3 regions of the Streptomyces tirandamycinicus genome follow, and region 2 is predicted to be linked to each of the others. Evidence: riboswitches for the same ligand, from Rfam matches in the RefSeq annotation. Region 2 holds a riboswitch; each other region holds the start of a gene.
The links. A riboswitch is a leader RNA that binds a small molecule or an ion and turns the genes downstream of it on or off. The one in region 2 is predicted to bind cyclic di-AMP.

Region 1 (2,256 bases), 930 kb from region 2:
TGCTGATCGGCCGGATCGGACCCGACCGCCACGACCGGGTGTGGCCCGCCCAGGTCCTGGGCACCTACTGCCTCGGCGGCACGCTGACCTCCCGCCTGGACCGCGTCCTGCGCGAGGAGAAGGGCTACACCTACGGCGTACGGGCCTTCGGCCAGGTACTGCGCTCCGACGCCCCCGCGGCCCCGGGCGGAGCCGGCGGCGCCGCGATGCTCGCCATCAGCGGATCGGTCGACACCCCGCACACGGGCCCCGCGCTCGAGGACCTGTTCACGGTGCTGCGCACCCTCGCCGCTGAGGGCCTGACGGACGCGGAGCGCGATGTCGCGGTGCAGAACCTGGTGGGCGTGGCGCCGCTGAAGTACGAGACGGCCGCGTCCGTGGCCGGCACGCTGGCCGACCAGGTCGAGCAGGGTCTCCCGGACGACTACCAGGCCCAGTTGTACGCGCGGCTGGCCGGCACCGGCACGGTGGAGGCGACGGCCGCGGTGGTCAGCGCCTTCCCCGTGGACCGGCTGGTGACGGTCCTCGTCGGGGACGCGTCCGAGATCGAGGAGCCGGTGCGGGCGCTCGGGATCGGCGAAGTGACCGTTGTCACGGGCTGATTGACCGCACCTCCTCCGGGCAGGGGAAAGGGGGCCCCTCGGCTTCGCGCCGAGGGGCCCCCTTTCCCCTGCCCGGAACACCTCCCCGACCATCCGCCCGTATGTCCGGTTTGATGAGGAGGGTCGGTGTCTGCCCTGTGGCGTGCACTACAAATATCCGTGTCTGTTTGGTGATTGAACGAAGATCGGCTTAGCGTCTTCTGCGCTGTCCGCCAGTTGCACACGCCGCACCCGCGGCATCGGGCAGCCATCGCCGAGTCCCCGTCCGGCGCGAGCCTGGGGAGCCGGGGACCCATATGTCCCCTGGGGTGAATCGGGTGCCTTCGCCTTCGCGCGGAGGGGCTCGTAGGAGACCTTCCTGCTCCGAACCCGTCAGCTAACCCGGTAGGCGAGAAGGAAGGAAAGGATCAGCCACTTCATGGCGTTCACCCGTGCCACCGGGAAGCACCGTGGTCCGAGCCGCCTGTCGCGCAGGAGGGCGGGCGTCGCCTCCGTCGCGGCCATCGCCACCACCGGCGTCATCGGTACCCTCGCCTCCCCGGCCCTCGCCGCCGAGGCCGGCGGGCCCGCCCCCGTCGAGGACACCGGACTGACCCAGGCCGTCGCCGCCGACTCGCTCGCCGAGCAGATCGGCGCCCAGGCGGATGCCCAGCAGCAGGAGGCCGCCCTGGCCGCGGCCCAGGAGAAGGCCGAGGCCGAGGCCAAGCGCAAGGCCGAGCTCCGGGTGCAGGCCGCCCGCGACGCCGCGGAGCGCGCCGCCCGCGAGGCCGAGCGCAAGCGCCTGACGACCTACACGCTCCCGGTCGCAGGTTCCTATGTGAGCACCGCCTACCGCGCCGGAAGCGCCCTGTGGTCCTCCGGCAGCCACACCGGCGTCGACTTCCACGCCGCCTCCGGCACCGAGGTCGTCGCGGTCGGCATGGGCACCGTCGTGGAGGCCGGCTGGGGCGGCGCCTACGGCAACAACGTCGTGATCCGCATGCACGACGGCACGTACACCCAGTACGGCCATCTGTCCTCGATCAGCGTCTCGGTCGGCCAGCAGGTCGCCCCGGGCCAGCAGATCGGCCTCGCCGGATCGACCGGGAACTCCACCGGTCCCCACCTCCACTTCGAGGCCCGCACCGGACAGGACTACGGCTCGGACATCGATCCGATCGCGTACCTCCGCTCGCACGGCGTCCGCGTCTGACGCGTGCACCGTTTCGACCGAGGCCCCGGCTCCTCAGAGCCGGGGCTTTCGGCGTATTCCGGCCAAAAGATATCCATGGATTAGGATAGGCCTTCGGAAATTCCGGCCACCTGCCATAGAGTCACCGAAACAGACGTCGCTCGACGGGGTTTCGCGGCGATTAAAGCGGAGGTTCGGTATGCGCGTTCCCGCACGCTCGGTATGCACGGCGATCCGCGACGACATCGTCTCCGGTGTGTTCGAGCGCGGCAGCCGGCTCACCGAGGAGCAGCTGGCGCGCCGCTACGGCGTCTCGCGCGTCCCGGTCCGGGAGGCGCTGCGCACCCTGCAGTCGGAGGGGTTCGTCGTCACCCGCCGCCACGCCGGGGCGTGCGTGGCCGAGCCCACCGAGCAGGAGGCCGCCGACCTGCTGGAGATCCGGCTGCTGCTGGAGCCCCTCGGTGCCGCGCGGGCCGCCCAGCG
Region 2 (2,256 bases):
CGAGCGAGGAGAGAAAGGCCGCGTCGGTGTCCGTCGCGTGCGCGAGATGGCCGCTGCGGAAGAGCCGCCCGTACCGAATGTGCCGTCCGTCGACGGTCGGCAGCCCGCCCACGTCCCGGAAGTTGCGCACGCCGGACAGCTCGGGTTCGGCCGACGGGGTCTGGGGCAGCTGCTGCGTCACGGGGGCTCCTCCGTGTCTGCGGTCGGCGCTGCTCGCCGACGATGGCGCGATGCCGACACTACGACATCGGTTCCTCAGGCAATTATTTCGCGCTCCGCGGGGACCTGGGCGCGCGGAGCTCCCCTGCCACCGGGGTCCCGCGGACCCCGGTGCGGCACGCCCCGGCCGGCGAGCGGACGGTGCGGTGGCGTCGGGTGTGGTGACGTCGGGTGCGGTGCGCGCGGACGTGCCGGTCCCGGCGACTCATCCGTGCGGGAACGGCATTCCGTCCGGGCGGGTATAAGTACTTTTCCGTGGGACACATGTCGTTAATCGCAATGCATCCGCAATATCCAGTGTGTCCGAGTTGGCCACTTTTGGGCAATCCGAACCCATTGAAATGGGTATGGCATTCGCCCGTGAGCTGAATCATATCCGTGACGTTCCGTGGGGGGCTCAACGGTTCAACTCCCTTGCCCGTATGGAAGTCGAAGCCCCGGAATCCACGGAGCGTGACCGGGAAATGTGCGCTGATATCCGGCAGATCGATTCAACGGGGAAATGACGGCTTGTTCCCGGCGGCCGGGCTCCTTTACGGTCACCGCAATCCGGTCGGAACGCCTCATCCTGCCGCCGTCCGGAATATCGCACCCACCCACACATGTGGCAGGAGCGGGGGACCCAGGTACCGCGCCGTTCCGTGATCCCGGACGGCTTGGGGTGAAGCCGTGTCCACGCGCGGCCGGGCGGCTCCAGCCCGAACCCGACAGCTCACCTCGCAGGCGGCGGAGAGGAAAGCGCCATGCCCGGTAAGGGGAAGCACCGCCGTCCGAGAACCAGCCCGTTCAGGCGCGGACTGGTCGCCGCCGGTACGGGCGGAGCCGTCATCGCGATCCCGTTCGTCGGTGCCGCGGGCGCGAACGCCGCCGGGCAGTCGGCGCCCGCCGGGCACGCCGCCCCGACCGTCCACAAGGCCGGCGCCCCGGCCGCCCCCAAGGCCGTCGCCCCCCAGGCGCCGCAGGCCGTCACGGCGGCCGGGCTCTACACCGTCGTGCCGGGTGACCACCTCTCGAAGATCGCCGCCGAGCAGCGCGTCACCGGCGGCTGGCAGCAGCTCTACGCCGACAACCGGGCCGCCGTCGGCGAGAACCCGTCGCTGATCCACCCGGGCCTGGAGCTGAGCCTGCACGGCAAGCAGGCGGCCCAGGACGCCCCGAAGCCGCAGGCGAAGAGCGAGCGCAAGGCCGGCGCACCCGCGAAGGCCGGTACCGGGACCGCGGCGCAGAAGCCCACCGCACCTGCCGCGCCCGCCGACCGCGCCTCCCGCACGGCCGACCGCACCGCGGCGGCCCCGGCGGCGGCCCCCGCCCAGGCGCCGGCTGCCGCTCCCGCCGCCGGGAGCGTCCCCTCGGGCTACTTCGCCCCGGTGGCCGGCGGCGTCAGCACCGCGTACAAGGCCGCCGGAGCCATGTGGTCCAGCGGCTACCACACCGGTGTCGACTTCATCGCCCCCACCGGCACGTCCGTGAAGGCCGTCGGCCCCGGCACGGTCGTCTCGGCCGGGTGGAGCGGCGCGTACGGCAACGAGGTCGTCATCAGGCACGACGACGGCACCTACTCGCAGTACGCCCACCTCTCCCAGCTGTCCGTCTCCTCCGGTGAGAGCGTCGAGGGCGGCCTGCAGATCGGCCTGTCCGGCTCGACCGGCAACTCCACCGGCCCGCACCTGCACTTCGAGATCCGCACCAGCCCCGGTTACGGATCGGACATCGACCCGCTGGCCTATCTGCGCCGCCACGGGGTCTCGATCTGACGCTGCGTCGGTACCTCGCGCCGCGTCATCCGTCCGCCGGCCCCGCGCAGGGGGCCGGCGGACGCCTTCGCGCGGGCCGTGCGCGGCAGCGGAGCAGTCCGCGCGGCTGCGGCTCCGGTGCACATGGTCCACGCTGGGTCGGGAGGTGACGTGGTGGTCCATGTCACGTGCCGTCAACCCCTCCCTACGGTGGCGTAGGCCACTTGACGCGGTGAATGATGGCTCGACGTGGCAGACGATTCGCGTTCAAGAGCAAAGGAACCCTTCGGGTCGTACGCGGCGA
Region 3 (2,256 bases), 3.9 Mb from region 2:
CAAATGGGAAGGATCAACCCGGCACGCGGGACGCACACGTATGGCGCCCTGCGCGCCGCACAGGCACTGGTCGCCGGCGCCACCGCACTCCGCGACGCCCTGACGGTCATGCACACGCGCGGTGAGAGCGAGCTGCACGCCACCACATTGGCCCGCGCACTGCGGGTGTTGGGCGGAGAGCGCAGAGCGTCACGGGTCACCCTGCCGCCGGAGGAACCGAGTTGACGAGCCGCCGCGCACCCCCTGTCGTGAGCCCTCCGGTGCGCCCGTGATGCGTACGACCGGGTGTCGCCCATCCGGACCACCGGCGGCTTCGGCTTTGGTCCCGTGCGAGTTGCGCGACGGCGTGGCCCGAACGGCCCAACGACCGGCTCCGCCGCAGGTACGGGGCTCATCACCCGGGGACGCCGGGTCCCCCGAACGGCTCTGTCCACTCGAACAGATCAGTGGTGAGGAGCCTCACAAACCGTCGTTTCGAGTCGGAAATCGGGCAGTTCATGGGTCAAGATCCGTGGGACGACAAGCCCCCGCCACCGCGGCGGGGCGGTCCGGGCGGACGCCGAGTCCTGCCGCCGCACCGGATGCCTGGTCGACATGAGGGCTTCGGCAGGAGTGGAGGACCCAGCAGTGCGGGCCGGCCGCCGGATCGGTGGCGGGTCCTTGGGGTGAAGCCGCGTACGCGGCCGGGCGTCTTCGCCGGTCCGAACCCGACAGGTCATCCTTCACAGGCGGCTGACGAAGGGTTGCGCATGACTGCGCAGACACATCTCCCGTCCCTGCTGTCCCGGACGGGTGCCGTCTCGGCACTCACGATCGCCGCCGTCGGCGGCTCACTGATCGTGCCGGGCGGCGCACCTGAGGCGCACGCCGCCTCGACTCACGCGACGAAGGCTCTCAAGGTCGCCGCGTCGAAGAAGGGAGCCCCGTACGGGTACGGAGCCACCGGTCCGAACCGTTTCGACTGCTCGGGGCTCACGCTCTACGCCTACAAGAAGGCGGGCAAGAAGCTGCCCCGCACGGCCCAGCAGCAGTACAACCGCACCCGCCATATCTCCGCCTCCCAGCGCGAGCGCGGTGACCTGGTGTTCTTCCACTCGCGTGGGTACGTCTACCACGTCGGCATCTACGCCGGGGCGGGGAAGATCTGGCACTCGCCCAAGAGCGGTTCCGTCGTGAAGCTGACCAAGATCTGGTCCAAGAGCGTCCGCTACGGACGGGTGCGCTAGCCGAGCCGGCATGTCCGCCGCCCCGTGCGCCGACGAGTGCACCGGGCGGCGGACACGCCCCGCCGGGGGGCGCCGGAACCGCCCCCGTGCGCGGCGACTCGGCGGTGGGCGCGGCCGGTCCGGCGCGGCCGGAGCGGGACGGCCGCGCCACCCGGGGCCCGGCCGGAGCCGCCACCCGGGGCCAGGCCCGCCCCGCGCGCCCGGACCCTCACCGCGGATGATCGGCGGCGGCCGCCCTCCAGGGCATGGCGATCCAGACGGTCTTGCCACCCTCGGGTGTGGGATCGACGTACAGCCTGCCGCCGCATTCCGCGGTGAGCCAGCGGATGATCACCATGCCGCGGCCGTTGTCCTGCTGCACGGCCGCGGGCAGGCGCTGGGGCCGGCGCGGATGGCTGTCCGTCACACCGACGCACAGACGCTCGTCGCGCTCGAGGCGGACGTCGACCGTGAAGGTCGGGGACAGCCCGAAGGTGTGCTGGACGGCGTTGGTGGCGAGTTCGGAGACGATGAGACGAACCGTGTCCGCGGTGCCGTCCTCCCCGGGCAGTCCCCACTCGGCGAGCACCTCGGAGACGTATCTGCGCGCGGCGGATACCGAGGCGGGATCGCTCGGCAGAGTGACGGAGGCTTCCTGATGGTCTGCCATGGCGAGCTGTCCCTTTCCCACCGGGGCTGCCGGAGCGCGGCACACAGCGGATTGGATGCCGGAACAGCCTCGGACTGCGCTTCGCGCCAGACTGCCACTGTTGCCGCCCCCTTGGGAGCGGATCCACCGGGATATGCATATATCTGTCCCTCAAAGCGGTGAACTCTGCGACGCGAGAGCGTATTTGGGCTCAGACTGGGCGTTTGGCAGTGCGCCTGCATGTGCCCCCGAGCGGTCACCCGTGCCGGGCCGCCCGGTGCCCCGGCGGCGGCCCGGCAGCCGCCGGAGGACGCGAGAGGACGCCAGGGGACACGAGAGGACACCAAGGGACACCGCGCGACACCAGGGGGCGGCAGAGGATACCGGAGGACACCGGGGGAC

Region 1: another riboswitch for cyclic di-AMP. It lies ahead of DDW44_RS23405 (M23 family metallopeptidase); the one in region 2 lies ahead of DDW44_RS27290 (M23 family metallopeptidase).
Region 3: another riboswitch for cyclic di-AMP. It lies ahead of DDW44_RS10460 (C40 family peptidase); the one in region 2 lies ahead of DDW44_RS27290 (M23 family metallopeptidase).

Annotation. Positions count from the first base shown of each region.
Region 1 covers NZ_CP029188.1:5,318,085-5,320,340, forward strand. The annotation lists gene DDW44_RS23400 (M16 family metallopeptidase) at 1-602, shown strand, start outside; cyclic di-AMP (ydaO/yuaA leader) riboswitch at 844-1,007, shown strand; gene DDW44_RS23405 (M23 family metallopeptidase) at 1,021-1,794, shown strand; gene DDW44_RS23410 (GntR family transcriptional regulator) at 1,973-2,256, shown strand, end outside.
Region 2 covers NZ_CP029188.1:6,252,586-6,254,841, forward strand. The annotation lists gene DDW44_RS27285 (tyrosine-protein phosphatase) at 1-181, opposite strand, end outside; cyclic di-AMP (ydaO/yuaA leader) riboswitch at 803-960, shown strand; gene DDW44_RS27290 (M23 family metallopeptidase) at 963-1,973, shown strand; gene DDW44_RS27295 (SGNH/GDSL hydrolase family protein) at 2,202-2,256, shown strand, end outside.
Region 3 covers NZ_CP029188.1:2,375,734-2,377,989, forward strand. The annotation lists gene DDW44_RS10455 (hypothetical protein) at 1-225, shown strand, start outside; cyclic di-AMP (ydaO/yuaA leader) riboswitch at 590-746, shown strand; gene DDW44_RS10460 (C40 family peptidase) at 750-1,226, shown strand; gene DDW44_RS10465 (ATP-binding protein) at 1,435-1,875, opposite strand.